3 regions of the Exiguobacterium sp. s6 genome follow, and region 3 is predicted to be linked to each of the others. Evidence: riboswitches for the same ligand, from Rfam matches in the RefSeq annotation. Region 3 holds a riboswitch; each other region holds the start of a gene.

Region 1 (10,345 bases), 610 kb from region 3:
GTATTACGAAGGGGTGTTCGAAACAGTATTCGTCGTGTTTCATCCGTTTCTAGTCCCGAAAGACGACCCGACCGCGGTTGACCGTTATGTCGAGATGGATAAAAATGAGGTCGAACAGCAATTTCGGGCCATCACATGGGCAGATATGCGTCGCCGACTTGGTTTCGATGACATCAAACGCATCGATCACGCGCTCCGGACGATGATTGCGGCGCTGAAACCGCACGCCGAAGATCAAGAAGGTGCGAATCGAATCATCGAATTTTGCGATAGCGAGAACGTACTTCCACCAGGCGAAGGGGAGCTGTCGAATCTTTTAGAGAATCAGGTGTTACGAGCACTTCTTGAGATGGGAGAAGAGTGGATGTGGAGCGGGGACGAGTTCTGCACGGAACGGCATCTCATCAACATTCGGGAGACGCTAACCTCCGATACGTGGGGGATGCGGCATCGGACGTTCTTCGGACATCTACATGATTGGCTCATCGTACCGCCTTGGGATAGCCATTTCACGTTGATTTGCGGCAGCCGAGCTTGGGTCGAGCAGGTGGTCGAGCGGTGCGAACTCGAAGGGTTCTATTGTGATGAAAACACGACAATCAATTGGAGTTTGTTTGATCGAAAACTGAGGTAAACTAGTAAGGGACAACACTTTTAAGGGGGAACCACCATGCAAAACATCCACGCAACCGAATTACGTGAAAAACTCGAGAACGGCGAATCGCTCCACATCATCGACGTCCGCGAACAAGACGAGTACGATGCGGGTCATATCCCGAACGTACCGCTCTATCCGCTGTCTGAATTTCCTGGCGTGACGGACAAGCTCGCGAAAGACAACGTCTATCACGTCATCTGTCGCTCAGGCGGCCGCAGTGTGACAGCATGTGATTATTTGGAGTCAGCAGGCTACAAGGTCATCAACGTCGAGGGCGGCATGCTCGCTTGGGACGGTGACGTCGAAGCGTGATGCTCGACAATCCATGGGTCGTCATCCCGCTATTGATCGCGCTCTACTTGACCGTCTACACGTTCGTCAAACGAGTCGATGGGGACAAGTGGCGGCTCGTCTGGGCGGTCTGGATCATCGTCATCGTCATGATGTTGACGATTCGACTCGTCCAAAGCCTATAGAAAAACGAGTGAAGCCCGCGTAGGCTTCACTCGTTTTTAGTTATCGCGCTTATCGAATGTGATCGAAGCGATCGCATCATGTTGGTGAATCGACTCTTCGTTGCGGCATTCGACGAAGAAGTTGACGACTTGTTTCATTTCGTACAAGTCAGCCGCGATCAAGCGGACCATGTCTTCAACGAAACGCGGGTTTTCGTACGCAATTTCTGTCGCACGTTTCTCATCCGGACGTTTGAGGACAGGGTGAAGCGGGGCCGATGCGTTCGACTCAGCTGCCTCAAGAAGCGCGAGACGCCAGTCGAAACCGTCGAGCGATGCTTCATCGAGACCAGCTTCAATCGTGATGTAGCCGCGTTGGTTGTGGGCACTGTATTCACTGATTTCTTTCGAGCATGGGCAAAGTGTTGTCACGTTGATGACAAGACCGACCGTTACGCTCGCCATACCAGTCTCTAAGTTATACGTCACGTTGTGCATGACGTCCGCGTTCATAAGACCGCTGAGACCTGTCGCCGGGGCTTTACGGCTAAAGAACCATGGGTAACGGACCGTCAATTGACCTTCCGTCTGTTCCATGCGCTCGGCGAGTTCTTGCGCGAACTCGATGAGCGAGCGGTTCGATAACGTCCAGCCTTGCGTGTGGTACGCGTCGAGCTGTTCTGTCAGACGCGACATGTTGATGCCTTTACGGTCTTGGACGAGCGATGTCGTCAACTCGAATGTGGCGACCGTCGCTTGGATGCCGTCTGGCGTCTCGATGTTGACCGGGTGTTTGACGTTTGAGATGCCGACGCTGTCGAGCGCGAACAAGAAGTTTTTTGGTGTGTTTTGTAGATCGACCATTTTATCTTTTTCAGTTGGCTTCGTGCCTTTGATCGGCGGGACCGAACCGAATAATTTATGTCGTTCTGCTTTAGTAGGTAAAGCGACATGGCTTGTAGACATAATCGGATTCTCCTTTTTTGAGAGGGCAAATGACTGCCACTCGTTCTTGTTAGGATTTTATCACGAAATGTACATCGACCGGGTACCATTTTGCTCTTTGAACATGCTTTGAACGTGCTCACAAATGAAAAAACTTCAGCAATTGAAGAAAAGAAGATTGATTTCAATCTAAATGGGGAATAAAATGTTCCTGTGAACTTAAAATATAGATCACTGTTAAATATGAAGGAACACAACAGAAAAAGGGGATGTTTTAATGGATTGGCAGTTAATCCTGCAGTACGCCTGGATCATCGTCGTACTCGTCGGTCTTGAAGGGCTGCTTTCTGCAGACAACGCGCTCGTCTTGGCGGTCATGGTCAAGCACTTGCCACGGACAGAGCAGAAGAAGGCACTATTTTACGGATTACTCGGAGCGTTCGTTTTCCGCTTCATCGCTTTGTTCTTGATCTCGTTCTTGATCAACGTCTGGCAAGTCCAGGCGCTCGGTGCGCTTTATTTGATCGGGATGAGTGCGCGGCATCTGTATATGACCTATAAGGCCCGTAAGATGGATCCGAAACAAGACCTCGCCGCTGAGGCGAAAGAAGAGACGGCCATCACGGAGAAGCCGGTCACGAAGAAAGAGTTCTGGTGGACGGTTGCTAAAGTCGAGTTCGCCGATATCGCCTTCGCGGTCGATTCGATTCTCGCAGCAGTCGCGCTCGCGGTCAGCTTGCCGCCACTCGGGCTCGGTGAGATCGGCGGCATCGACTCTGGTCAGTTCTTCGTCGTCTTGACAGGTGGACTCATCGGGGTCATCTTGATGCGTTTCGCCGCACGTATTTTCGTCAAGTTGTTGCATCAACGCCCATCACTCGAAACAGCTGCTTTCATCATCGTCGGCTGGGTCGGCGTGAAGTTGACGGTGCTCGTCCTCGAACACCCTGGCTTCAAGAAATTGATTGCCGGCACACCGTTCGAATTCATGGGTCTTCCGGACGGATTCGTCCACTCGACGGCGTGGACCGTGTTCTTCTGGTCGGTCATGGTCGGGATCGCGGCATGGGGTTGGTTCTCTTCAAAACCGACAGCCGCTGCCAAACATTAAAAAATGGTCTCTCGCCTTTGGGCGAGAGACCATTTTTCATGCTGTCACGTCTTGTTTCTCGTAAATCGGCACCCATCCCTCGGTCGTCACAAAGATGCGGACGGCGACGACTTTGCGGTCGTCTTGGAGCGTGAAGTAGTGGCGTGTGTTCACCGGCACCGAGATGAGGTCACCCGGGTTAAGCTCGATGTTGAAGTAGCCGCGCTCGGCGTCATCGATGGCGAAGATGCCATGGCCACTGACGATGAAGCGGACCTCGTCATCTGTGTGATGATGTTCCTTTTGGAAGTTGACGAGCAGTTCGTCCAAGTTCGGCGTCGCATCCGACAACGAGATGACGTCTGCCGTCTCATAGCCACGGCGCTCCGACACGTCACGAATCTCGTCACGGAACGTCGACAAGATCGCTTGTTTGTCCTCGTCCGTCAACTGATAGTTCTCTTGCAGGTTTTCCGGGAGCTTTGTGATATCCCACTGCTCATATAAAATCCCGCGTGACTCTAAAAAGGCACTCACTTCAGTTTGATCGACGTAACGTTCTTCGGTTTGTTGGAAATAGACAGTTGCCATGGTTGGTTCCTCCTTATGAATGGACGCCTAGGGCGCGTAGTTTTAACGTATAGCTGAACAAGAACTCGTAAGCCTCTAAATAACGTTTGGCCGCGGCCGGGGTCTCGCCCCAGACGGTGATGCCGTGATTGCGGATGAGGACGGCGCCGGCGTTTGCCCGGATATGAGGGGCGAAGGCGGCTGCGAGCGTCGGGATGTCCGCATGGTTCTCGATAATCGGTACGCGGACGACCGCATCCTCGTCCCAGAAGCCGAGCGCCTTGATGATCTCTTGGCCGGTGAAGATGACTTCGCCGGTGGCGGCATGGAGCTCGGAGATGACATTATTGTCGACCGTATGGACGTGGAGCGAACACGTCGCGTCCGTCCGATTGAACACTTCGACGTGAAGCAGCGTCTCGGCGGATGGACGACCGTTCTGTTCGCCAATCAAGCGTCCGGCCGCATCGACGTGAACAAAGTCGTCCGGTGTTCGTTTTCGTTTATCGCGTCCGCTCGCCGTGACGAGAAATTCGAGCGGGTCATCGGAAACGCGAATCGCCAAATTCCCACTCGTTCCGGGGAACCAGTCGCGGGCGGCGAGTTCGTCTTTAATGTCGGCGAGTTCAAGCCAACGTGTCGCAAGGCTCATACGGACACCTCCTTCAAGTGATGGGTGATGTCGTCGAACGTCTCGAACGGGGCATAACGGATGCCTGCCGCTTCGCAGAGCGTGATGAGTTGACCTCGGGCATAGACGAAGTCGGCACGCTTCGCGACCTCGAAATCGGTCACCGAGTCACCGATGACGATCAAGCGGTCGTCGGGATTGACGATGCGACGAGCGAGCGTCGGCTTGCAACAACCGCAATCGTTCGTACATTGTTCGTCGCAAGCGTGCGGCCAAGCGACGGTGACCGTCTCAGCGGAGAAGTCGGCGACGTTACAGTAGATGTGTTCGGGATCGACGTAGCCTTCCAAAATCGGATGGACGAAAAAGTCCATCCCGCCGCTGACGACGTCAAACTTCCAGCCATGGGCCCGAACTTCTTCTAAAAATGCCGGGAACCCTTGGCGGAGCGTGATGCGCCCCAACAAATAATCACGGTAAGTCGGGGCGGCCTCGCTCGGCAACAGTCGAAACATTTGACCGACCCCGGATCGGATGGAAATCCGTTGCTCGAGGACCGCGTCTTTCAACTCGACCCAAGCCGGCGGGGCGAACGCCTTCATCAACGCGATGATATTGTCTTCCGCCGTAATCGTCCCGTCAAAGTCGCAGAGGATATGGATCGTCATCGTGACGCCCACGCCTTCAACGCGGTATCGAGCTCGTCCGTCTGCCCTTCGGTTTGACCGAGTACGTGAGCGATGGCTTGTCGGAACGCACGAGCCCCGGCGGCTGCACCGTCCGGATGACCGTGAATGCCACCGCCGGCGTTGATGACGACATCCGTCCCGAAGTCCCGAATGATATCGGCGACGAGTCCCGGATGAATCCCCGCGGACGGGACCGGCAAAATCGGCTTCGACCAATGTGGTTCGGCACTCTGGTCGCGAATCACGAACGCCTCGTCGCGCGGTGTCGCAAGTGAGCCGTACGGTGACGGGAAGAGCGTCAAATCGGCCCCGGCGAGGCGAGGGAGTTTACCGAGTAAAAGCGAATGACTGATTGACCCGGTCAAGGCGCCGGCAAAGGCCGGATGTGCCAAGATCGGGACGTGGATATCCGGATCGTTCGCGAGTTCGCGCAGTGCGTCGAGACCGTACGTATAGACGTTGAACAGGAGCGCCGTCGCACCGGCCTCGGTGAGACGGAGCGCCTGGTCACGCAGACCGAACACGGGGCCGCTCAGCGTGATCGCGTACAGGACGCGTTTCCCGGTCGTCTCGAAGTGGGCTTGAATGACGTCTGCTCCGATCCGGGCCCGTTCGAGCGAAGGGGTGAGCGGGTTGTCGTATAAAATCTCGTCGTCTTTGACGATATCGATGCCACCGGCGAACTGATCGCGGAGTTGCTGCTCGAGAAACGCGAGGTCACGGCCGATGACGCCTTTGAAGATGCTCATGACGAGCGGGCGATCCTGAACGCCGAGCAACTCACGAATCCCGTCGACACCGAACTTGGCGCCTTTGAAATCAGAGGCGAGCGTCTCCGGCAACGTCAAATCGATTAATCGGACCGAATCATCGAGGGACAGTTTCCCGAACGTCGTCGTCAAGATGGATGAAAAGTCAGGGCTGACATTATGTAACGGATAGCGGATCGTGAAGCGGCTCGTCGTGTCCGTATGTGTGGTTGATACGACCTCACCTCGGAACGCCTGTAACTGCTCTTGCTCTAAGTGAGGCAAGTCCGTCCATGTGCCGACGGTCAGCTCGAGGGCGATCTTGTCGGCGACGGTCGCGACCGCGTCCGTCTGTTTGATTTCATATGTGGCAGTGATACTCATATGGTTCCTCCTTCCAGGCAAACAAAAATGACCCCATGCCGAGGCAAGAGGTCATCATAAAAAAATGAACTCTTATCTCTCAGCTTACGCTGCAAGAATTAGCACCGTGCCATCTCTGGTCGGTTGCTGCGACATCATCGGGCTTGTCCCTCCGTCTGCTCTTGATAAGAATGTGATTTGAAGTTGTGAAATTTAATTGAATTTTTGCACAGAATCGTCACATCGTCAATTCCTTTTTTTCCAAAAAAAATATTTTGGAAAGTTGTTTCCATATATGCACAAAAAAAGACGAAGTTACATCGGGAAATTGCCGTTGACAATCGTGACGTCGAGTCCGTAATATTCAGCACATAAGTTCACCGAATCGAATAAACCACTCTTATCGCGAGTTGGCAGAGGGAATTGGCCCGATGACGCCGCAGCAACCGACCACTAGGCACGGTGCTACATCCACCAGACGAATGTCTGACAGATGAGAGGAACAACCAGTTTGGCTGTGCCTCTTTCTCGCGGAGAAAGGGGCTTTTTTTGTGGGCAACGTACAGGAAGGGGAAAACATTATGTCATATCAACCATTTACAGAACAGACCGTCGTCGAGCATGTGAAAACGTTGGGGTTAATCGAAGACGGAGGCATCACGCATTGCGAGGAGATCGGAGACGGCAATTTGAACCTCGTTTTCCGCATCCGACAAGGCGAAACGAGTCTCATCGTCAAACAAGCGCTCCCATATGCGAAAGTCGTCGGCGAAAGTTGGCCGCTCACACTTGAACGGGCGTGGATCGAGCAGTTGGCGTTGCGCGAATTCGCCAACGTCGTCCCTCGTTTCGTGCCAGTCGTGCTTGGCAGTGACCGCACGCTCGCCTACACGATTTTAGAGGACCTGTCAGATTTTGAGATCGTTCGGACAGGCTATTTGGAAGGGAAAACGTATCCTGAACTTGCCCGCCATGTTGGGGAATTTTTAGGCGAGACGCTGTTCGCGACGTCGGATTACGCGGCCGGACCGATCGTGAAGAAGCGGATTGAACGTGACTATTACAACCCGGAACTGTGTGACATCACCGAGAAACTCATCTTCACCGACCCGTTCAAAGATGCGGAGTCGAACAACATCGAGACGGCGCTGCGAGAAGATGTCGAACGCCTTTGGCAAGACCAAGCGCTCAAGGTCGAGGTGACGAAACTGAAAGTCGGGTTTGTCACGAAACATGAGGCGCTCCTGCACGGCGACCTACATACGGGCAGTATTTTCGCGACTCAACAAGAAACGAAAATCATTGATCCAGAGTTCGCGTTTTACGGACCGTTCGGCTTCGATCTCGGACAAATCATCGCCCATTTGACGCTGTCGACGTTCCATGACCCGCTCAAACGCTTCGAACGTTTCACGGACGTCTTGACGGTATGGGAGACGTTTGAGAAGACGTTCCGGGTCAATTTTGAGCGCGCCGTCGAGCCATTTAACACAGACGGCTTCGTCGACGAGTTGTTGCGGACGATTTTCAGCGACACGATCGGCTACGCCGGTTGCGAACTCATTCGCCGTGCCGTTGGACTCGCCGGTGTCGCCGATCTCGAGACGTTGCCGGAAGCGACGCGGCTCGAACGAAAACGTGACGCACTCGCTCTCGGGACGGCGCTCATTAAAGAACGCCACAGCGTCGAATCGATTGACGACTTGGTGACGCTTTTGTCGGGGGTGCGCGTATGACGGTCCAAAATATCCGTTTCCATCCGCAGACGGACGAACTCATCGTATTAGATCAGACGTTGTTGCCGCATGAAGAGCGGTACGTGACAATCGAAACGCTCGAACAGGCCGAACATGCCATCGAGACGCTCCAAGTCCGGGGCGCCCCGGCTATCGCTTACTTCGGGGCGTTCATCCTCGCCAAAGAGGCAAGTCGGTTAGTCGATGACCCGGACTTCACGCGTCGGCTCGATCTCGTCGGACGCCGCCTGATCGCGACCCGGCCGACGGCGGTCAATCTGCAAAACGTGATCGAGTCGCTCCTTGATTTAAATGTCGGGGATGACTTCGAGGCGATTGCCGAGGAAATCAAACGACGCGCCATCGCTTTGTATGACCGGGACGTCGATACGTATCGGGCCATCGGTGAGCATGCACTGACGGTGTTGCCGGCCGGGGGGAACGTGTTGACGATTTGCAACGCCGGTGCCATCGCGACATCGCGTTACGGGACGGCGCTCGCGCCGTTTTACGTCGGAAAAGAACGTGGCGTATCCTTCAACGTCTTCGCTTGTGAGACGCGGCCGCTCCTGCAAGGGGCACGCCTCACCGTCTGGGAGCTCGACCGGGCCGATATCGACGTGACGCTCATCACGGACAATATGGCGGCTTGGACGATTCAGTCGAAACGAGTCGACGCCATCATCGTCGGAGCCGACCGCATCACACGGACGGGTCACGTCGCCAATAAAATCGGGACGTTACAACTCGCCGTCCTCGCCAAGCATTACGGCATTCCGTTCTACGTCGCTGCGCCGCATTCGACGTTCGATTTGACGGCGGACGACACGATTGAAATCGAGGAGCGGAATCCGTCAGAAGTCACACATATCGGCGGTCAACCGACGGCGCCCGTCGGTATCACCGTCTTCAATCCGGCGTTCGACGTCACCACACCGGACCTCATCACCGGACTCATCACCGAGGCGGGTGTATTCGAACCGACAGAAGCCGCCATCACACATCATGTAGGGGGAACGATTCATGTCTAAAAAAATCTTGATTTTGTTATTCACATTCGTCTTGGCGCTCGTCGGTTGCACGAACGAGCAAGCGGCTCCATCAAAGCCGGCCGAGAAGACGGCAGAGACGAAACCCGTCTCGGTCTCGAACGGGACGTTGCCGAAAGATATCGATGTCGCCTTGATTATGCAGATGTCGATCGGGACGTTCTCGTCGCAGTATATCAATGGGGTGACGGAACAAGTCGAATCGTTCGGCGGCAACGTGAAAGTGTACAACGCCGACAACGATCTGTCGAAGATGGCGAGTTACGTCGACACGGCGACGACGCAAGGGGTCGATGTCATCTTGATTGACCATGGCCGCGCCGATGCATTAAAAGAACCGGTCCAACGCGCACTCGACAAAGGCATCAAAGTCGTCGCGTTCGACAACGATTTGACGAACGACGGGGTGACGGTCATCGACCAGGACGACTATTCGCTCGCTTGGCGTTCGCTCAAGGCACTCGCCGAAGATTTGGACGGCGAAGGCAAAATCGTCACGATTTGGGTCGGTGGCTTCACACCGATGGAACGACGCCACACGATTTATGATGCGTTCTTGAAACGCTACCCAGGCATCACGGAAGTCGCCAAGTTCGGTTCGGCGACGAACAATACGGCGCTTGACACACAGAGCCAGATGGAAGCGATTTTGAAGAAGTATCCGGAAGGGGAAATCGATGCCGTATTCGCAATGTGGGACGAGTTCGCCAAAGGGGCGAGCCGTGCCATCAAACAGGCCGGACGCGATGAGATCGCGGTCTATGGCATCGATTTGAGTGACGAAGACCTGCAGCTCATGCAAGAGGACGGCAGCCCGTGGAAAGTGACGGCGGCGACGGATCCGGCTGAAATCGGACGGATCCAAGTCCGTTACGCGTATCAAAAACTGGCGGGTGAAGAGACGCCGTCGATTCATTCGGTCGACCCATATCTCGTCGACCGTGACGTCTTGCCGGACGAAAAAGTGACGATGGACGACCTCGGCCAATACGTCCCGAACTGGGGCGCGTCAGACGCGGCCTGGTCGGACTGGATGAAAGGGACGGACTGATGTTACGGCTGGAACGCGTCACGAAACGTTATGGCGACGTCACCGTGCTCGACGATGTCAACTTCACGCTCCGACGTGGCGAGATTCATGGCTTGCTCGGGTTGAACGGGGCCGGAAAGAGCACGCTCGTGAAGCTGTTGAGTGGCGCCATCACCCCCACATCCGGGACGATCGAGCTCGATGAGACACCGGTCACATTCACACCGGCCGAGGCGATACGCCGTGGGATCATCACGGTGTCGCAAGAAGTCGATGACGCCCTCTATCTCGATTTACCGATTTATGAAAACGTCGTGCCGTGGCAGGCGGTCGAACGGATTCGTCCTCGTGAGCTAAAACAGCGAGCAGCCACCTACTTG
Region 2 (10,345 bases), 430 kb from region 3:
GATCAAGTTGACGTACGACTTGTCCTTAATATCGTCGATGAGCGCCGCCAATTCCTCGGCGTGCTCCGGTAAATCGTTCACTTTCGACAGGAGAATATATTCGAACGTGATTCGTTTGTTCGTCTTCTCGACGTAATACCGGATGGCCGGCATGAGCTTGTCGAGCGGGAACGCCCGGTTGATTTTCATGATTTGCGTCCGCAGCGCGTCGTTCGGCGCATGGAGCGACAGCGCCAAGTTGATGCGCAAATCGAGGTCCGCGAACTTGTAAATCTTGTCGGCGAGTCCGCTCGTCGAGACGTTGATTTTACGCGGCGCGATCGCGAGACCGCGCTCGTCCTTGACGACACGCAGGAAGTCGACCAAGTTGTCAAAGTTATCGAACGGTTCGCCGATCCCCATGACGACGATATGGCTGACCCGGGCCCCTTCGCCGACTTCGTCCAAGTAATGTTGCACGGTCATGATTTGTTCGACGACTTCGCCCGCCGTCAAATCACGTGTCTTCTTCAAGAGACCGCTCGCACAGAAGCTGCAGCCGATATTGCACCCGACCTGCGTCGTCACACAGACCGAACGGCCGTACTTATGTCGCATGAGCACTGTCTCGATATAGTGCCCGTCGTGTAGTTTAAGTAAAAATTTGACCGTCCCGTCGCCCGCCTCTTGTTTGACGAACAGGTCTTGCGTCGAGATGACGTATTCGGCGGCGATCGCCTCACGCACCTCGGCCCGTACCGAGATGTCCTCGATTTGCTTCACTCGGTCGATGTAGAGCGAGTCCCAGATTTGTCTCGCATGGAAGGCGCTGTATCCCCAAGAGACACACGCTTCTGTCAGCTGATCGAACGTCAGCCCGTATATAGATGGTTTCATTGCTATCTGTCCTTTCTTCAATCCGCATACGTACCATTGTAGCGGACGTGGACGACGGGTGCAACGTTCTTATAACGGTGGAACGGGACGCGAAATATGTCGCTCGAACGCATACGCCAGACGGATCAAGTCACGTTCGGCATAACTCGTCCCGGTGAACGATAGGCCGAACGGCGCCCCGCTCGCTTTCAAGCGATATGGGATCGTGATGGTCGGATGCCCGGCTTTTGCCGCCATGTCATAGTTCAAATCGTGAGGCAAGACGAGCGCGTGCAACTGCTGTTCGTTTAATAGGCGGTCGAGTCCGTCCGTCTTGGCGTCACGCACGTCATCGAGCCGGCGCGTCAAATAGGCCGCCTCGATGAGACGTCCCGACAATCTTTCCGCTTTCTCGAACGTCTTTTGTCCGTGCGGGATCGTCTCAGGATGTCTGTTGTTCCAGTCCATCAAATCCGACAACGTCTCGTACGGGAGCGTCGTCGTGGCCAGGTACGCCTCGATCCCGAGTTTGAACTCGTGGTACAAAATATCGCCTTGGTCGAGTGTATCATGGGCGGGCAGTTCGACTTCGACAAGGTCGATGCCGCTCTGTTTCAACAGCTCGGTCGTCTCACCGTATAATGCTTGTTCTTCTGTTGATAAATCAGCTTTGACGATCCCGACACGCATCCCGACCGCTTGGCGCTCGTCGAGGCACGTCCGATACGGCGGGCCGGCCGGGAGGTTGAGTGTCGCCGGGTCCGCCGGGTCTTCCCCTACCATCGCCTCAAGTGCCCTTACCGCGTCTTCGAGCGTTCGTGCCATCGGTCCCGCCGTATCTTGCGACCGCGAGATCGGGATGATGCCACTCCGACTGATGAGGCCGACGGTCGGTTTGATGCCGACGATGCCATTGTGCACGCTCGGATGGATGATGGAGCCGCTCGTCTCGCTACCGACAGCGAGCAGTGTCAGGTTCGCTGCGACCGCAGAGGCCGAACCTGAGCTCGAACCTCCGACATCGAGCTTATCCCCATATGGATTGAGCGTCTGCCCACCGACACCGCTCCAGCCGTTCGGCATGCCCTCGGTCAAAAAGTTGGCCCATTCGGACAAGTTCGCTTTCCCGAGGATGATGGCCCCGCTCGCTCGCAGGTTTTGGACGAGATGGGCGTCCCGGCCTGCGAAGTGATGTTCGAGGGCGACGGCCCCGGCCGTCGTCTTCATGAGTCCGTCTGTCTCGACATTGTCTTTGATCAAGACAGGAATGCCGAGTAGCGGCAAGCGTAACCCGCGACGAAACGCCCGGTCAGCCGACTCGGCCTCGAACAACGCGTCCGGGTTCACCTGGATGACCGCCTTCAGTTTGTCGTTGAACTGGGCGATCCGGGTCAAATAGTAGGCCGTCACGTCACGCGCCGTGAACGTTCCTTCTTTATATCCGCGATGGGCAGATTCGATATCGAGTTCCATAAAATCAAATGTGTCAGTCATATTGATTCCTCCTTTGGTCACTCGATGGTATTCGCTATCGCCACATGATTTCCTGTTTTCGTTCGCCAACGAATGTGTAACTTGGTACACTGAAAGAAAAGGGAGGTTACTATGAACCGTTCGTACGTACTCGTCTTATTGTCCGTCTTTGCCTTGTTCTTCTTACAGTTATATGCCGGGGACGCCCCGTATACGCTACCGCTCTCCATCGTGCTCGTCATCCTGATCCTCGGTGCCACCTTGCTCCAACTACGGCGCAAGCCAAACCGTTGACGCCGCTTCAAATCTGATGGTATGATGCTGTCACCAACTACATATCGATATCTTGAGTGAACGAGAGACCTGGCTCTATGACTTCACAGCAACCTGCTACGGCAAGGTGCTACTACCAGCAAGGTGATTGCCTTGGCCGATATGACAGAGCGCTCATGTCGATGACATGGGCGCTTTTTTTGGAATGAACATGAGGGGGACTTATTAATGGAAAAAGCAACATTCGCAGGCGGCTGCTTTTGGTGCATGGTGACACCGTTCGAGGAACAGCCCGGCATCGAGTCGATCGTATCAGGTTATACGGGAGGTCACGTCGACGATCCGACGTATGAACAAGTGAAGACAGGGACGACAGGACACTATGAGGTCGTCGAGATCACGTTCGACCCGACGCTGTTCGCTTACGAGCGACTGCTCGAACTGTATTGGATTCAGACCGATCCGACCGATGACGGCGGTCAATTCCAAGACCGAGGCAGTCAATATGCGCCGGCCATCTTCTATCATACGGAAGAACAACGTGTGAAAGCAGAGCAGAGTCGCGACGCGCTCGCGGCGAGCGGACGTTTCCAACAGCCGATCGTCACGAAGATCTTACCGGCTGACACGTTCTATCCGGCCGAGGAGTACCATCAAGACTTCCATAAAAAAAATCCGGCCCACTATAAAGAGGACCGGAAAAAATCTGGGCGTGACGCATTCATCGAACAAGCCTGGTAAGCGAAAGACGGGTCGTCTGACCCGTCTTTTAGCTTTTGGCGATTCCGAGCATGAATCCGGCCACGACAATGAGGCCGATACCCATAAAGACTAAGACACGTTCTTTCGTCGTCTTCTCTTCTTTTAATAGATAGATCCCGCCGAGCGTCGCCACGACGACGTTCAATTGCGACAAGGCGAATGACGTCGCGATTCCGACTTCACCGCTCGACACGAACAGCCCGAAGTTCCCGATCCCCCAGGCGATCCCGGCCAAGATATTTTTGAACGTCTTCGGATCGAACTTCTTCACATCTTTCTCACGCAGGCTGAACAACAGCGCCGCGACGAACATCCCGACCGACTGTGGCAAGATGGCCGTGATCCCGTCGACCTCGAAATAGTTCGTCAGGACGGCGTACGTCACGTAACCGATACTCGACACGAGCAGGACGAGCAAGCCTTTCTTCAAGGCGCCGCTACTGTCGCCGTCTTTGTTCTGCTGATACGATGTCAACGCAGCCCCAATCACGATGAGAACGAGCGCCGAAAATCCGAGCCATAGTTCGGTCGTCGTTTTCCAGTCTCCGAGGACGATGACACCGAACAACGATGTACCGAGAAGCTGCATGCCGGTGCTGATCGGCATCGCCTTCGAGACACTTAAAATTTGAAACGATTGGAACTGTAAATATTGTCCGAGTGCCCAAAACGCGCCGGAGATGAATCCGGTCACGATTGCGAGCGTCGTGAACCCGGGATTGAACACGAGTGCGATAATGACCGCCATCACCATCGCCCCGATTGTCGTCCCGATCAACTGTTGAATCGGCTTCCCGCCGACCTTTGAGACGATGAGCGGGATGCTCCCCCACATCAAGGCAGGTAAGAGTGCGAGTAAAATCATTTCCATACATGACACCTGCTTTCGTAATATAACATCATTTGTGATTTTCCCACGTTCAGTGCTGATTAAACTTTGTTCAAAAAAATTAAAAATAGCCATTGCCAAATGTTTTACTAGGATGATATAATAATTTTCGAACGGGGCATTAGCTCAGCTGGGAGAGCGCCACGCTGGCAGCGTGGAGGTCAGCGGTTCGAGCCCGCTATGCTCCATTATTGAAGTCACCACTCATTTGAGGGGTGACTTTTTTTGCGTCGCCGCTCGGTTTAACTCATCCGCTAGCGGGTAATGATTGTAAGACATCATTATTCTAAAGGGGGACTTATCATGGACCGAGCCTCTGTCGAAGAGACCATTTTAGCCGTCATCGACTGTATGCGGGCAAGTAATCATTGTTTCTCAAAATGCTTACAAGAAGAAGACTTGTTGATGGTCGCCGAGTGTATCCGGCTGACGAAAGAATGTTCGGAAGTGTGTGCACTCGCCTTGAACGCGCTCGAGACCGATTCGGCTTTCACCAAACCGATTGGTGCACTCTGCGCCCAGGTGTGTGACACGTGCGCCGTCGAATGTGGCCGCCACTTGCACGACCATTGCCAACGCTGTGCCGAAGCATGTCTCCGCTGTGCCGAAGCATGCCGCAACCTCGTGGCCGCATAATCGCTTTTTAGTCTAACGATATGTTAGACTTTTTTTATACTTGTTTTTACGAGAAAGGGATCAATTATGCCACATTCAATTCTTGCCATCGACGTCGAGACGGCGAACCGCGATAGTCGCAGCATCTGCTCTGTCGGCTGGAGCCTGCTCGTCGACGGTGAAATCATCGAAACGAACCAACTGCTCGTCAATCCGGAGGAAGACTTCGATGCCGGCAATATCCGGGTCCACGGCATCCGGCCGAGCGATGTCTGGGACGCCCCAGCGTTACCCGAGGTGCTCGAACAGCTCTATCCGACGCTGCGGGATGTCGACCTCGTCATGGCACACAACGCATCGTTCGATATGGGCGCGTTCAAGAAAGCGATCGCCAAATACGATTTATATACGTTTCCGACGATCGAGTACGGCTGTACCGTCAAGTTGTCGAGAAAACTGTATCCAGGTCTGCCGAATCACAAGCTGAACACGATGGCGGAATATTTGAACGTCCCGTTCATGCATCACGATGCGGCTGAAGATGCTCGCGTCTGTGCCCTGCTCATGCGCGACATGATGCAGAAGACCGGGATCCATGATCCGCGTGAACTGCACCGGTACACATCGGTCAAGCTCGGAAAACTCGCTTATTGAACGATATGCATGCCAGACAGGCCAAGACACACGTCTTGGCCTGTTAGCGTTTAAAGATCCATTTTTTCTGGACATAATAACTGACGACGAACAAGAAGCTGTCGACGAACACTTTGATCCATACCTCACCGTCGCGGATGACATAGAACAGCGCATAGACGAGACCGGCCGACAGCGCCATCTGCAATCCGACGAGTCCGAAGTATTTCGGCATCGCCCGCTTCGCCTTCGAATGGAACACGATTTTCCGATTGACGAAATAATTGAATAGCGATGACAGGATACGGGCCACGACCGTCGCAATCAAGACGTGCGTCGTCTCGAACCACGGATTCAACAAATAGACGAACAAGGCATAGAACCCGATGTCTAACAGAAATGATGCGACCGATGATAATGAATAGGCCAAAAACATGCGATAGATAAGAATCGAGTCGATCACCGGCCGGAAATGGGACGAGGCGTTTTCTGCCACATAGACGGTTTGAATTGGTGTCTGATGAATCGGGACTTGCAATCGTTTCGTGAACGTCAACATGTTCATCTCGAACTCATAACGGTTCCCCGGCACATCAAGCAATTGTTCCGCATACCGCAACGGAATCGCCCGAAGGCCGGTCTGGGTGTCCTTCAGACGAAGACCGCTGCCGAGCAACATGACGCCGCGCGTCATCTGATTTCCGAATCGGCTCCGGAACGGGATATCGGACCCTGAAAAGTCGCGACAGCCCATAATCAAATGATGAGGCCAGCGTATGCCTTCTTCATACAGCTTCAAGACGTCAGTCGGCAGATGTTGCCCATCCGCATCGACCGTGATGACCCCGTTCGTTCTAGGGAAATGCTGAACGACATGTCGAATCCCGGTTTTCAATGCCGCACCCTTCCCTTGATTCCGGGTATGCTCGAGCACCGTGACCCATTTTCCGACCTCGTCAAAAATCGGACGGGACGTCTCGGCACTCCCATCGTTCACGACGAACAGATGGACGAACCCTTCTTCTTTCAACTCCCGGACCAGTGTGACGAGCGCTTGATCGGGATTATATGCTGGGATTAATATGACGTAATCATCAAGACGTTCCACGGAATGCATTTGCATCGCCACCCCTCCTTCCCTCCTTCTATACCCAAGTGAGTGAAAAGTGATTCCTCGAACCGCCTCAAACAAAAAACACGATGTCCGAGGACACCGTGTGGTCGATCAACCGATGAAGATGAAGTAAGACGACGCGAAATAGACGAGGACGACGAGAACGGACGGCAAGACGTAGCGGAACTTCGACGTGACATCTTTTCGAAGGACACTGTACATGACCAAGACCGACAAAATCGTGATCCCGATCGCCGTCACCAAGTGTGACGTGGACACATCCGCCAAAATCGAACCGCCTCGGTAGAAGACGTCCGACATCGCGATGATGAGCATATTGAAGATGTTACTCCCCAAAATCGAACCGAACGCCAAGTTGACGTTTCCAAGCTTCAAGGCGACGAAGACGGCGACCGCTTCTGGGAGCGACGTCGAGGCCGCGATCAAAAAGCTGCCGACAAAGCTCGAACCGAGTCCGGTCACGACGGCGATTTGGTCACCTAACACTGAAAGCGCCGTTCCGGCCGCCATGATGACGAGAGCGGCGATGATGAAGCCGATGACCGCGCGTTTGATCGGAATTGAGTCGGTGACGCTGACACCGACCTCTTGCTCGACTTCACGTTCTGTCGTAGTTTCTTTTGGACGTTGTCCGATATAGTAAATCCCAACCGCGTACAACCCTGCAATCAATAAGGCATCGATACCAATCCCGAGAATCGTGAAGTCGATGCGAATGACGAGTGCGAGCATCGTCACGAGCGTCAACATCAAACCGAGACTCGCCGTGTAGAGGTGATCCCGACTTGCTTCGTTAAATAGACGCTTCTGACGATAATACAAGTCAAACATCGCCAAGATAAAGATGTTGAACAAGTTCGAGCCGAGCATGTTCCCGATGGCGATATCCGGGTTATTGATCATGACGGCCGATACGCTCGTCGTCACTTCCGGAAGCGATGTCGCTCCGGCAAGCAACACGGTCCCGACGAGCATGCCGCTCATCGTCGACTTCTCGCTGATGACGTCGGCATATGTCGATAATTTGATGGCAGCATACACGGTGAGTGCTGCGGCCAAGATGAAGTAAATAAATACCATATTTCTGTGTCTCCCCTTTTTCAAAAAATCAAAAAAGACCTTTTTATGGACGCCGAAGAAGCATCCATAAAAAGGTCTCGCGGACTTGGATCAGAAGCTCGATGGACCGAGTGCGTTGCACCGTAGTGACGATCCATCGACCACATTCGTGGTCGCTACTCCCCTTCTTATGTTCACGATGAATATATCACGTTTAAGGTCACTTGACAATCATTTCACTCAAGCCACGCGACGATCTCGTCCGACTGCAATGCCATTCGATACGATAATTCATCGATCGCTTGGAGTGCCGGGAGCGACAAGCGTTCCCACAGTCCAGCTTCTTTCAATTGAGCCGACAAGGCGTCGAGCTCGAGTTGATTGACCTCGGTCCCGTGACGATACCCTTCGCGCATCGTCTCGTTCAGCTCGAAAGCGGTCTGACAAAGCGTCGTCGTCTCTTGAAGCCACTCTTCTTCACGGAACCCATGTTTGATGACACCGAACAACTTCTCTAACTTCTCGGTCCGCCCTTCTTCGACTCCGTAAAACAACAAGTTCATTTCCGTCTCGAACGCTTCGATGAGCGTCGTCGTCTGCGCGAACGGCTTCAACGCATGGAGCAGTTCATGATAATACCAGGACTGGTCGCGGAGCGGCCGATTGAAACGGTCCCATACTTGTTTGCCGGCAGACTCGACGTCGAGACGAATCGAACGCAGATTATGTAGCTTGTCCGCGGCCAAGAGTGCGACTTCATCATACTGCATCGTCCGCACATGCTGAATCGTCATCCGTTTGCGTTCTTCCCACGACTGGTGTTTCCCCGGCTCGGACACAGCCTTGACTAGACGTGTCACTTCATGTCCAAATCGTTCACTCAGTTCATCAGGTGTCGTCAACGTATCTTCGAGCAAGTCGTGGAGCAGACCCGCCACGACGACCGGGACGGGTTGCCTATCTTCGACGAGCAACATGGAGACGGCCACAGGATGGGTCAAGTAAGGAATATTCGTTCCTTTTCGAAACTGTCCGTCGTGACGGACGGCCGCGAAACGGAGTGCCTCCTCGATGATTTGATGCACGACGCTTCCTCCTTCGCTAGTTTCAATGTACTCCCCATCCTATACCCGTCACTAGGTCTTTACACGCATATCGGTTGTTGAAAGATAGGGTAATGGTCCCAGTTTCTTGATTCAAGCTTCGTAAATCATCTTTTTCGTCATGCCCCCGTCAACGATCAAATTATGCCCGTTGACGAAATCGTTTTTCTCGTCAATCAAATAAGAGACGGCACGGACGATATCCTCCGGCGTCCCGACACGTCCTGACGGATGCTGCGCGTGATCGATATCACGAAGGGCTTCATCCGAGGTATGGATCCATCCGGGACTGACCGCATTCACCGTGATCGGTCGTTCAGCCAAAGAGACCGCCATCGACTGGGTCAACGAAACAATCCCGCCTTTTGAGGCGCCGTATGCTTCCCAATCGGCCTCGTTTTGAAGCGCGCGGGTCGAGGCCACGTTGATGATGCGGCCGAAATTAGCCCCTTCGTTCAACGTCAAGAAAGCTTTCGAGCAAGCGAACGTCCCGACGAGGTTGACATCGATCACGCGTTTGAACGTCTCGACGTCGAGTTCGGTCATCGGTTTGACGAGCGAGGATACGCCACCGTTATTGATAAGCACATGGGCGGTGCCGACTTCTTGATGAATTACTTTGAACACGCGGTTCACATCCTCATGATCCCCCAGATCGATCTGATGGAACGTCACTCCTTCAAGTTGTGGGTCTTGCCCGATATCGAGTCCGACAACACGGTATGTCGTGCTGAAATGGCGGGCCAGTTCCCGCCCGATTCCTTGGCTGACACCGGTTATGATCATCGTCTGTTTCATTGTCATCCCTCCTGGACAGTAGAATACCCTGATTGCATGAAAATGAGTCCTATCAGTTCGTCCAAAGTGTTTGGTCAGACGTCGTCACGACGGTCGCACCTGCCTCAAGGGCGGCCTCGATTTCTTCAGACGACGAGATCAAGCCGCCGGCGAAGACTGGAATATTTGTCGCTTCTTTCACGCACCGGATATATTTCGGGACGAGACCTGGTAATACCTCAATATAATCCGGTTGAGTGCGGTTGATGAGGCGATAACTCTTCTCGAGCGAACTCGAATCGATTAAAAACAGACGCTGCACCGTTTTAACTTGCTTTTGTTTCGCTTTTAAAATGACACTGCCTTTCGTCGAGATGATTCCATACGGTCGAAACGTCTGACACACATATTCGGTCGCATATTCATCCGCCTTCAGACCTTGAATCAAATCGAGATGGACGAACACTTGCTTGTCATGGGCCGCTAGTAACTGAAACACGGCATCAAGCCGGGCCACATGGACTTCAAGCAAGACGCCAACTTTGAATGGCCCTCTCACAAATGCCTCGAGGTCTTTCATGTCTCGGAGAGCAGGCAAAATCGTTTGACCTTCAATCATTCCCACACAACCTTTCTCCATTCCAGTTTCTCTCATTATCTGTACAACGTCATCCGGAAATCAAGGTTTACCGATTCAATATAGCGGGAAAATAATTTTAACTTATGCGCAGAGAGGGAGTAGTGACATGGTGAATGAAGTAGATGTACGGA
Region 3 (10,345 bases):
CGCCTCATCGATATCGGAGACGACGTCGTCGCCCTCGAGTTCACGTCACCGAACAACGCGATCGGTGTCGATATCATGCAGATGATCGAACAGTCGATCGACCTCGTCGAGACCGACTTCAAAGGACTCGTCCTCGCCAACGATGGTAAGAACTTCTGTGTCGGTGCCAACCTCGCGATGATGCTCATGGAAGCGGAAGACGAGAACTGGTACGAGCTCGATTGGATCATCAACAAGTTCCAACAAGTCGTCCAGAAGATTCGCTACGCGGGTCGCCCGGTCGTTGTCGCACCTTACGGCATGACGCTCGGCGGCGGGACAGAAATCAGCTTGCCGGCCGCACGCATGCAGGCGGCGCTCGAGACGTATATGGGTCTCGTCGAAGTCGGCGTGGGCCTCATCCCAGGTGGGGGCGGAAACCTCAACACGTATCGTCGTCTCCTCGAGCAGACACCGAAGTCGATGCAAAACATCGAGAAAGCGGCGCAACAGACGTTTGAGAATATCGCCATGGCGAAAGTATCGAAGTCGGCCTATGACGCGAAAGCACTCGGCTATCACCGTCCGGTCGACGGCATCTCGATGAACCGCGACCACTTGACGTTCGACGCGAAACAGACGGTGCTCGGTCTCGCTGACGGGTACACGGCACCGGTTCGTGAGAAGTTGCCGGTCGTCGGTCAAACGGGGAAAGCGACGCTCGAACTTGCGGCATACGAAATGTTCTACGGTGGCTATATCTCTGAACACGATTTGAAGATTGCGAAAAAACTTGCTCACGTCATCAGCGGCGGCGATTTGGCATACGGCACGATGGTCGACGAGCAGTACTTCCTCGACATCGAGCGCGAGGCGTTCCTAAGCCTCATCGGGGAACCAAAATCGCAGCAACGGATGCAACATATGCTCGTCAAAGGCAAGCCACTTCGGAACTGACAAAAGGGGGACTTAACAGATGAGAGAAGCAGTCATCGTGGCCGGCGCACGAACGCCGGTCGGAAAAGCAAAACGCGGTTCGTTCCGAAACGTTCGCTCGGACGAACTCGCGGGTCATGCGATTAAAGCGACGCTCGAGCGGTCTGGCTACACGGGACCGATCGACGACGTCATCATGGGGTGCGCCATGCCGGAAGCGGAACAAGGGATGAACATCGCCCGTTACGCGGCCGTACGAGGTGGCTTGTCGCACGAAGTACCAGCCATCACGATCAACCGATATTGCTCGTCCGGCCTTCAAGCGATCGCCGACGCGGCAGCGAAAATCATGATCGGTCAAGCGACGGCGGTCATCGCCGGCGGTATGGAATCGATGAGCCTCGTCCCAATGGGCGGCCACGTCATCCGTCCGAACCCGACAATCATGGAGACGGCTCCGGAATACTATATGAGCATGGGGCACACGGCAGAACGTGTCGCGGCCGAATATAACATCTCGCGCGAAGACCAAGACCTGTTCGCCATCGACAGCCACCAAAAAGCGGCGGCAGCGATCGCGGGCGGCAAGTTCGAAGAAGAGATCGTCCCGGTCACGGTCGTCGAGCACGTGCTCGGCGAGGACGGGAAAGTCGCGGAACGTGAACTCGTCGTCAAACATGACGAAGGCGTCCGTGCCGACTCGACACTCGAGGCGCTCGGTAAACTGCGCCCGGCATTCAAAATCAAGGGCTCGGTGACGGCGGGGAACGCGTCACAAGTGTCCGATGGCGCGGCAGCCGTGCTCGTCATGGAGCGTGAAGAAGCCGAACGCCAAGGCTTGAAACCGATGGCAAAATTCCTCTCGTTCGCGGTCGGCGGTGTCCGTCCGGAAGTGATGGGCATCGGCCCGGTCGTCGCCATCCCGAAAGCGCTCGAGATGGCCGGCGTGAAGTTGGAAGAAGTCGGATTGTTCGAACTGAACGAGGCATTCGCGAGCCAATCGCTCGGCGTCATCCGTGAACTCGGCATCGACCCGTCGAGAGTGAACGTCAACGGCGGCGCGATCGCACTCGGGCATCCGCTCGGTTGCACGGGCGCGAAACTCGCGGTCTCGATCTTGCATGAGATGAAACGACGCAATGAAAAGTATGGGGTTGTGACGATGTGCATCGGTGGCGGTATGGGTGCTGCTGGCGTCTTCGAATTACTATAAGGGGGAATTGACAATGGAACGTACAGAACATGAATTGATTAAAGGCGGTAGCTTTGTCATCGACGCACTCGACGCGGATCGTTTGTTCACACCGGAAGACTTCTCGGACGAGCACAAGATGATTGGCGACACGACGGCGAGCTTCGTCGACGACCGTGTCATGCCAGTCCTTGGACGCATCGAGAAACATGAGTTCGATCTCTCGGTCGAACTGTTGAAAGAAGCGGGCGAGCTCGGCCTCCTCGGCGCGGACGTACCGGAAGAGTACGGCGGTTATCAGCTTGATAAGATCTCGTCATCGATCATCACGGAGCGGTTCGCCAAGGCACGTTCATTCGCCCTCAGCTACGGCGCCCACGTTGGGATCGGGACACTCCCGATCGTCTTCTTCGGAACGGAAGAGCAAAAGCATAAGTACTTGCCGAAGCTCGCGACCGGCGAATGGATCGCGGCGTACGCCCTCACAGAGCCAGGCTCAGGCTCGGACGCGCTCGGTGCGAAAGCGACGGCCGTCTTGAACGAGGCCGGCACGCACTACGTGTTGAACGGCGAGAAGCAATGGATCACGAACGCCGGTTTCGCGAACGTGTTCGTCGTCTACGCGAAAATCGACGGCGACAAGTTCAGCGCCTTCATCGTCGAGCGTGACTTCAAAGGGGTCTCGACAGGGGCCGAAGAACAGAAGATGGGCATCAAAGGCTCATCGACACGGACGCTCATCTTAGAAGACGTCGAAGTCCCAGTCGACAACCTCCTCGGAGAAATCGGCAAAGGGCACGTCATCGCCTTCAACATCTTGAACGTCGGTCGTTACAAACTCGCGGTCGGTGCAGTCGGTTCGTCGAAACGTGCGTTCGATCTCTCGGTCCAGTACGCGAACGAACGTAAACAGTTCAAGACGCCGATCAGCCAGTTCCCGCTCATCCAAGAAAAACTCGCGACGATGGCTGCGAACATCTATGCGATGGAGAGCTCGGTCTACCGGACGGGCGGTCTGTTCCAAGACAGCCTCGACGCCCTCGGCGACGACAACATGCGTGACGGCTCGAAAGTCGCCCAAGCGATCGCTGAGTATGCGATTGAATGTTCATTGAACAAGGTGTTCGCCTCGGAGACGTTCGACTACGTCGTCGACGAAGCGGTCCAAATCCACGGCGGCTACGGCTTCATGACCGAATATGAAGTTGAGAACTTGTACCGTGACTCACGCATCAACCGGATCTTCGAAGGAACGAACGAGATCAACCGCTTGATCGTGCCGGGCACGCTCCTCAAGAAAGCGATGAAAGGCGACTTGCCACTCCTCGCCGAAGCACAGAAACTCCAAAAAGAGCTCATGAGCTACATGCCGCAAGAGCTCGACGGCTCACCGCTCGCACGCGAGAAGATGCTTCTGTCGAACATGAAGAAAATCAACTTGATGATCGCCGGAACGGCCGTCCAGAAATATCAGCAAGACCTCCAGAACGAGCAAGAGATTCTCGCGAAGATCGCCGACATCATCAGCGCCATCTATGCGCTTGAAGCGGCCATCGCGCGGACGGATAAAGCCATCGCCCGCACAGGTGCTGAGAAGAACGGACAGAAAGTCCGCTACACCGAAATCTTCGCCGAGCAAGTGTTCAAGCAAGTCGAACTCATGGCGAAAGAAGTGTTGTATGCGGCCGCATCGGGCGACGAGCAGCGCATGCTCTTGTCGGCGATGAAGAAGTTCAGCCGCTATCAGCCAATCAACGTCATCGGCACGAAACGCGAAGTCGCAGCGAGCCTCATCAAAGCGAACAAGTTTATCGTGTAAGCAAGCGAGAGAAAGGGTGGACCGGACGCGGTCGGCCCTTTCTTTTTGCCTTGCCGACACCGTACAATGGACGGAGGGAGGCGAAGTAGATGAGACGTAAGGAATTGTTAGAACGGATGGATCAAATCGGCCGCTCGGTCGCAGCGCATGACGGCACACTCATGCTCCTCGCGCTCGGTTCGATCGGGCTCGAGACGGACCGGCTCGATGATTATTCGGACCTTGATTTCTTTTTGATTGTCGAGGACGGACATAAGGCCCGCTTTATCGACAATTTGGATTGGCTCGCCGTCGAACCGCTGGCGTATCAGTTCCAAAATACGAAAGACGGACATAAGGTCATGTATGAGGACGGTATTTATGGTGAGTTCGCCGTGTTTGAAGTCGTTGAGATGCCTGGCATCGCCTACACGCCAGGCCGTGTCGTCTGGGAGCGGGACGAGGCGCTCCACGCCTTCGCGACGCCTAACGTCGTCACAGACGTCCCTAACGCCGCGTATTGCTATGAAGAGGCGCTGACGAACCTATACGTCGGATTGCTCCGGGAACGACGTAGCGAGCGACTTGCAGGTTTTGAACTCATTCAAGTCGCAGCAATCAATAACGTGCTGAAGGCACATGGGGAGATGAGTGATCCGTTCAATCCGACGCGACGCGTCGAGACGAAGCATCCTGACGTGACTAGGCTCCTTGAGCAAGGGGTATTAGGCTATGGGCGTTCCGTAGAGGCGGCAGCTGCGATTCTCGGTTATATCGAGGCGCGTCATCCGGTGAACGCGTCGTTGAAGCGAGAGATTGAGCGTTTGCTTGAAGCGTGAATGGTCGGTTCGGAATGTGCTACATTTATAGAAGAGGTGATGAACATGGTGACACTATATGGCTATCCGCCATGCAGTACGTGTAAAAAAGCAGAGAAGTGGTTGAAAGAGAACGACGTCGAGTATACATACGTCCATATCGTCGAGGCGACACCGTCGAAAGATGAACTGGCCGAACTATGGAAACAGTCGGGTCTCCCGCTCAAAAAATTCTTCAATACGAGCGGCCAAGTATATCGAAACGAAGGCATCAAAGATCAACTGCCAAATTTATCAGAAGACGAACAACTCGAGCTTCTCGCGAGCAATGGTATGCTTTTAAAGCGTCCAATCGTGACAGATGGTCAAAAATCAACTGTCGGATTTTCAGAAAAGTCGTTTACAGACGTTTGGGGCGAAGTGCTATAATACTCGTGTGAGTCTAATTCATTTGAGGGGGAAGTTAAGATGAGCAAAGTACCTGCCAATCTACGTTATTCAAAAGAGCACGAATGGGTTGAAGTGAACGGAAGCGTGGCCCGCATCGGGATCACGGATTTCGCACAAAGCGAACTAGGGGATATCGTCTTTGTCGAACTTCCTGAAGTCGGCGGCACGATTTTACTTGATGAGCCGTTCGGTTCGGTCGAGTCGGTCAAAACCGTGTCAGAGTTGTACGCTCCAATCTCTGGGAAAATCACAGCGGTGAACGAATCACTCGCCGATTCACCAGAACTCGTCAACGAAGCACCGTTCGAAGGCGCTTGGATGATCGAAGTCGAGTTGAACGACGCGTCAGACGTCGACAAACTCATGTCAGCCGAAGAATACGAAGCGATGATTCAAGGCTAAACAAAACCCGGTTTCTCTTCACGAGAAGCCGGGCTTTTTTGTTCATTCGAAATCGAGGCGGTAATGATCAGGCTGGATGAGCGACGTCCGGTTGAACAGGCGGTAGAAGATGATTCCGAGCGTCACCGGGATGAGTCCGAACAAGACGATGACGAGCATGACGTTCCAGAGCGCGAAGCCCCCCGGCATCAAATGCAAGGCGTTGATTGGACCGATGAGGCCGGAGACGCCGAAACCGGCACTGATCGGCGTGCCTTCGATCCGAAGGATGCCTGCGAGCGCTCCGAGGATGGCCGCATTGGCGAGTACCGGCAACATCATGATCGGACGACGGACGAAGTTCGCCATTTGAATCTTCGGTGACCCGAGGAAGTGGGCGATCGACGTTCCCGTCGCGTTCATCTGCCAGCCGGCGATGGCGAGACCGAAACCGGCGGCGACGACCCCTAGGTTGGCGGCCCCGGCCGCGACACCAGACAGGCTGATCGCTGTGGCGATGCCGACCGTCGAGATCGGCGAGACGATGATGAGCGAGAACGCCATCGCGATCAACATGCCCATCACAATCGGCTGCAGTTCCGTCATCGTCATAATGATCGTCCCGACGTATGTTGTGATTTGTGAGATGTAAGTGAGTAGGAACGCCCCGATCCCTCCGGCGACGACGATGACCGTCATCGGTAAGACGAGTACCGTGTACGTCTTCAAGCGTGGCGACAACTGCATGACGAGGAACGTCGCGAGAGCGGCCGTCACACCGGCCGTGATGACGTCACCGATTCCAGCCATGAGGAACGCCCCTTCTTCGATGCGGATGGCGCCGCTCCCGACTTGGGTCGCGATGCCGATCGTGCCGGCCTCGAGTGCCGAGCGTCCGAACTGCATGGCGACGGCGACACCGATGATGACCGGTAAGAGACGCATCGCAATTGTCGTCGCATCTAAGATGAACTGCAGTGACGGAACATAAGGTAAGATGGCTTTCGTTAATTCACCGAGCAAGGCGCTCGGGATGAGGGCGATGAGGATGGCAAGACTGAGGCCGTTCAAGACGTTCATCAAAAACTGTTTTCCGGTAAGCTTCTCTTCCGTCATTGGGGATTCACCTGTCCTTTTCTACTGGTATGCTGTTATGTACAAAAGCAATAAAGTTAATGACCATACTATGCCTCTTTCTAGCGAGCGTCAATACAAAATGTTGAAATGTTCAGAATTTTCCATTTGAGCACAACTTTTGAACAGACCGGCCCGGATTCATATACTTAGAAGAGAGGTGAGAACAATGATTACTGACGGATTCTTATATATATACGCCCCAATGTGCGGTACATGCGCCGTGGCCGAGCGGATGCTCTCGGTCGTCGAGGCCGTCGACCCCGAACTCCAGATTGAAAAGCGCGATGCCAACTTTATCCCGAACGAGCTCGAGGCGTATCAAGTCATGAGCGTCCCGGCGCTATTGAAGCTGGAAAATGGCCAAGTTCGCGATCGTTTGTATGCGTTTCAAAACGTCCAGCACGTCCTATCTTTCGTCAAATGAGATAGGATGATTAGAATAATCTGAAAATTTTAAATAATCAGTTGACACAGAAAGTTCACGAATGATATATTCATTACAACATCTTACTTGAACACAACATAGGTCGAGATTTTCCCGTCAGCAAGACGTTTTCGAACAACCGTTGCATGAGCTTACGCGATTTCAGGTGGACCTTCCCTTCGATTGTCCCCCAAAAAAATCAAGCGTCGGGGCACCGGTCGCGTAATTGCATGGTCCGTTCGAAGACCGAGTGATGATTGGGTAAAATCCCCCATATAAGGATGAATGCTCTGATCGGGCAAAAGAGGTTCATCTATGGGTTGTCCTTCAGTGACTCAAGGTGCTACGTTCTGTGTCATCCTCGGATGGCACCTTTTTTTAATTTGTCTGAAAAAAATAGTTTGACATGAAAATAATGTGTCGCTATGATAAAGCTAATCAAATACGCAACCACTCTTATCAAGAGAGGCTGAGGGACTGGCCCTATGACGCCCAGCAACCGCGGAGCAATCCGAAATGGTGCTAATTCCAGCAAGGTGTAAACCTTGGAAGATGAGAGCAATCGTTGTCCGTACCGATAAAGTACGCACGTTTGCTCAAACGTGCGTACTTTTTTTGTTGTCAGGAGGGAAATGGATTGATTCAACTACGCAATGTGGCCAAATGGTTCGATACGAAAAACGGTCGGGTCCAGGCGGTCGATGATGTGTCGCTTACCATCGAAAGCGGCGAAATTTTTGGAATAATCGGATATTCAGGGGCGGGGAAGTCGACGCTCATCCGCTTGCTCAACCGACTCGAGGCACCGTCTAGCGGTGAAATCGTGGTCGCCGGCAGCGAGCTGACGAAGCTCACGCCGAAGGAACTACGCGGGGTACGTAAAAACGTCTCGATGGTGTTCCAACACTTCAACCTATTATGGTCACGCACGGTCGCTGAAAACATCAGCTTCCCGCTCGAGCTCATCGGGGTACCGGCCAGCGAACGCAAACGCCGCGTCCAAGAACTTGTCGAACTCGTCGGCTTAGGCGGACGGGAAGACAGCTATCCGTCGCAACTATCGGGCGGTCAAAAGCAGCGAGTCGGGATAGCCCGTGCGCTCGCTACGAATCCAGAAGTGCTCCTCTGCGATGAAGCGACGAGCGCACTCGACCCGAAGACGACCGATTCGATTCTCGAACTGCTCGTCAGCATCAATAAAAAGCTCGGATTGACGATCGTCCTCATCACCCATGAGATGCACGTCATCCAAAAGATTTGCCACCGCGTCGCCGTCATGGAGGCCGGGAAGGTCGTCGAGACCGGACAAGTCGCCGAGGTGTTCCAACATCCGGAACAGCCGATCACGAAAGAGTTCGTCAAACAGATCGGCGCGGTCGAAGACATGTCGCTCACGTTCGAGCACTTGAAAGCGCGTTATCCGAGCGGTCAAATCGTCAAGCTCAAATTCTTGAACGAGACGGCCGAGCAACCGATTCTGTCAGAAGTGTTGAAGCAACATGATATCGGCTTCAACATCATCGGCGGAAACGTGACGCAGTCACAAGTCGGTGCCCTCGGGACATTATTCATCCAATTGATCGGAGAGCCGGCTGAAGTCGAGCGGGCCATCGCCTCAATCCGGTCGCAGGCAGTGGAAGTGGAGGTAGAAAGCGATGTTTCCTAATGTAGATTGGCAAGTCATGTTAGAACAGACGTGGGAGACGCTCTATATGACGCTCGTCGCCGGAGCCGCGACGTTCGTCATCGGTCTCGCCCTCGGGATGCTCTTATACGTCACGAACGAACCGCTCATGATGAAAAACCGTCCGATTTACACGGTCATCAGCGCAATCGTCAACGTGTTCCGGTCGATTCCGTTCATCATTTTGATCATCTTGCTCATCCCGTTCACGTTACTCGTCGTCGGGACGATGCTCGGGTCGACGGCAGCGTTGCCGGCGCTCATTATCGGTGCGGCTCCGTTCTATGCGCGGATGGTCGAGCTCGCCCTTCGCGAAGTCGACCGCGGCGTCATCGAGGCGGCTGAATCGATGGGTGCGACAAAATGGCAAATCGTCTATAAAGTGTTGTTCCCAGAAGCATTGCCGGCCATCGTGTCAGGCATCACGGTCACGATCGTCGCAATCGTCGGTTATACGGCGATGGCAGGGGTCGTCGGGGGCGGGGGACTCGGGAACTTGGCGTTCCTCGAAGGGTTCCAGCGTTCACAGAGTGACGTCACGTTCGTCGCGACCGTCTTAATCTTGGTTATCGTCTTCGTCATCCAGTTCATCGGCGATCGACTCGTATCAGTAATTGACAAGCGTTCCGCTTGATCTAAATAGAAAATTTGGAGGGGTTTTATAATGAAATCATGGAAAACAGTACTCGGATTGACAGCAGCTTCAGCACTTACGATTCTCGCAGCTTGCGGCGGAGATTCAGAATCAGGTTCGGGCGATGACAAGACGCTCGTCGTCGGTGCGTCAAACGTCCCGCACGCTGAGATTTTAGAGCACATTCAAGACGACTACGAAGAGAAGGGCTATACGCTCGAAATCAAGAAGTTCCAAGACTACGTCCTCCCGAACAAAACGCTCGCGGACGGCGAACTCGACGCGAACTACTTCCAACACGAGCCGTACCTCGAGTCGCAAATGGCTGAGAATAAAGACTACAAATTCGCATCAGCCGGCGGCGTCCACATCGAGCCGATTGGTGTCTACTCACAAGACTACAAATCACTCGATGAGTTGCCAGAAGGCGCTGAAATCATCATGAGTTCGTCAGTCGCTGACCACGGCCGAATCCTCACGATGCTCCAATCAGAAGGCTTACTCACGCTTGCAGAAGGCAAGACGACGGACGCGACGGTTTCAGACATCGTCGACAACCCGAAAAACTTGGAGTTCAAGACGGACGTTGAAGCGGCACTTCTCCCGCAAGCGTTCAACAACGGTGAAGGGGACGCGGTCCTCATCAACACGAACTACGCGATCGATGCCGGCCTCAACCCGCTCGAAGACGCGATCGCCCTTGAAGGCGAAGACTCACCTTACGTCAACTTGATCGTCACACGTGAAGGCGACGAAGATGATGAGCGCGTCAAGGCACTCCTTGAAGTCCTCACGTCAGAAGAGACACAACAGTGGATCTTGGACGAATACAAAGGCGCAGTCGTACCGGTCAAATAATAATTGTCGTCAAGGCTCGGGACATCCCGGGCCTTTTTTGTTTGGAGTAGTTTT

What was found. Region 3 has a riboswitch for S-adenosylmethionine ahead of KNP75_RS03995 (methionine ABC transporter ATP-binding protein). Riboswitches for the same ligand answer to the same signal wherever they lie in the genome.
Region 1: another riboswitch for S-adenosylmethionine. It lies ahead of mtnK (S-methyl-5-thioribose kinase); the one in region 3 lies ahead of KNP75_RS03995 (methionine ABC transporter ATP-binding protein).
Region 2: another riboswitch for S-adenosylmethionine. It lies ahead of msrA (peptide-methionine (S)-S-oxide reductase MsrA); the one in region 3 lies ahead of KNP75_RS03995 (methionine ABC transporter ATP-binding protein).

The regions. Positions count from the first base shown of each region.
Region 1 is NZ_JACSLN010000001.1:147,631-157,975, forward strand. Features, by position in the region: gene KNP75_RS00870 (DUF2711 family protein) at 1-634, shown strand, start outside; gene KNP75_RS00875 (rhodanese-like domain-containing protein) at 671-970, shown strand; gene KNP75_RS00880 (hypothetical protein) at 967-1,134, shown strand; gene folE2 (GTP cyclohydrolase FolE2) at 1,171-2,079, opposite strand; gene KNP75_RS00890 (TerC family protein) at 2,336-3,169, shown strand; gene KNP75_RS00895 (1,2-dihydroxy-3-keto-5-methylthiopentene dioxygenase) at 3,206-3,739, opposite strand; gene KNP75_RS00900 (methylthioribulose 1-phosphate dehydratase) at 3,753-4,370, opposite strand; gene KNP75_RS00905 (2-hydroxy-3-keto-5-methylthiopentenyl-1-phosphate phosphatase) at 4,367-5,017, opposite strand; gene KNP75_RS00910 (2,3-diketo-5-methylthiopentyl-1-phosphate enolase) at 5,014-6,171, opposite strand; SAM riboswitch class I at 6,241-6,342, opposite strand; SAM riboswitch class I at 6,548-6,650, shown strand; gene mtnK (S-methyl-5-thioribose kinase) at 6,732-7,886, shown strand; gene mtnA (S-methyl-5-thioribose-1-phosphate isomerase) at 7,883-8,917, shown strand; gene KNP75_RS00925 (sugar ABC transporter substrate-binding protein) at 8,910-9,986, shown strand; gene KNP75_RS00930 (sugar ABC transporter ATP-binding protein) at 9,986-10,345, shown strand, end outside.
Region 2 is NZ_JACSLN010000001.1:1,193,510-1,203,854, reverse strand. Features, by position in the region: gene rlmN (dual-specificity RNA methyltransferase RlmN) at 1-876, opposite strand, end outside; gene KNP75_RS06200 (amidase family protein) at 946-2,349, opposite strand; gene KNP75_RS06195 (hypothetical protein) at 2,461-2,622, shown strand; SAM riboswitch class I at 2,667-2,767, shown strand; gene msrA (peptide-methionine (S)-S-oxide reductase MsrA) at 2,830-3,342, shown strand; gene KNP75_RS06185 (GRP family sugar transporter) at 3,371-4,234, opposite strand; tRNA gene KNP75_RS06180 (tRNA-Ala) at 4,368-4,440, shown strand; gene KNP75_RS06175 (four-helix bundle copper-binding protein) at 4,556-4,888, shown strand; gene KNP75_RS06170 (3'-5' exonuclease) at 4,955-5,521, shown strand; gene KNP75_RS06165 (bifunctional glycosyltransferase family 2/GtrA family protein) at 5,565-6,623, opposite strand; gene KNP75_RS06160 (sodium:calcium antiporter) at 6,726-7,715, opposite strand; gene KNP75_RS06155 (HD domain-containing protein) at 7,931-8,779, opposite strand; gene KNP75_RS06150 (SDR family NAD(P)-dependent oxidoreductase) at 8,891-9,595, opposite strand; gene KNP75_RS06145 (glycerol-3-phosphate responsive antiterminator) at 9,648-10,193, opposite strand; gene KNP75_RS06140 (GNAT family N-acetyltransferase) at 10,321-10,345, shown strand, end outside.
Region 3 is NZ_JACSLN010000001.1:760,790-771,134, forward strand. Features, by position in the region: gene KNP75_RS03955 (3-hydroxyacyl-CoA dehydrogenase/enoyl-CoA hydratase family protein) at 1-936, shown strand, start outside; gene KNP75_RS03960 (acetyl-CoA C-acetyltransferase) at 956-2,128, shown strand; gene KNP75_RS03965 (acyl-CoA dehydrogenase family protein) at 2,142-3,926, shown strand; gene KNP75_RS03970 (hypothetical protein) at 4,016-4,744, shown strand; gene KNP75_RS03975 (arsenate reductase family protein) at 4,790-5,152, shown strand; gene gcvH (glycine cleavage system protein GcvH) at 5,192-5,575, shown strand; gene KNP75_RS03985 (PTS sugar transporter subunit IIC) at 5,618-6,670, opposite strand; gene KNP75_RS03990 (thioredoxin family protein) at 6,858-7,115, shown strand; SAM riboswitch class I at 7,569-7,674, shown strand; gene KNP75_RS03995 (methionine ABC transporter ATP-binding protein) at 7,753-8,781, shown strand; gene KNP75_RS04000 (methionine ABC transporter permease) at 8,771-9,433, shown strand; gene KNP75_RS04005 (MetQ/NlpA family ABC transporter substrate-binding protein) at 9,464-10,291, shown strand.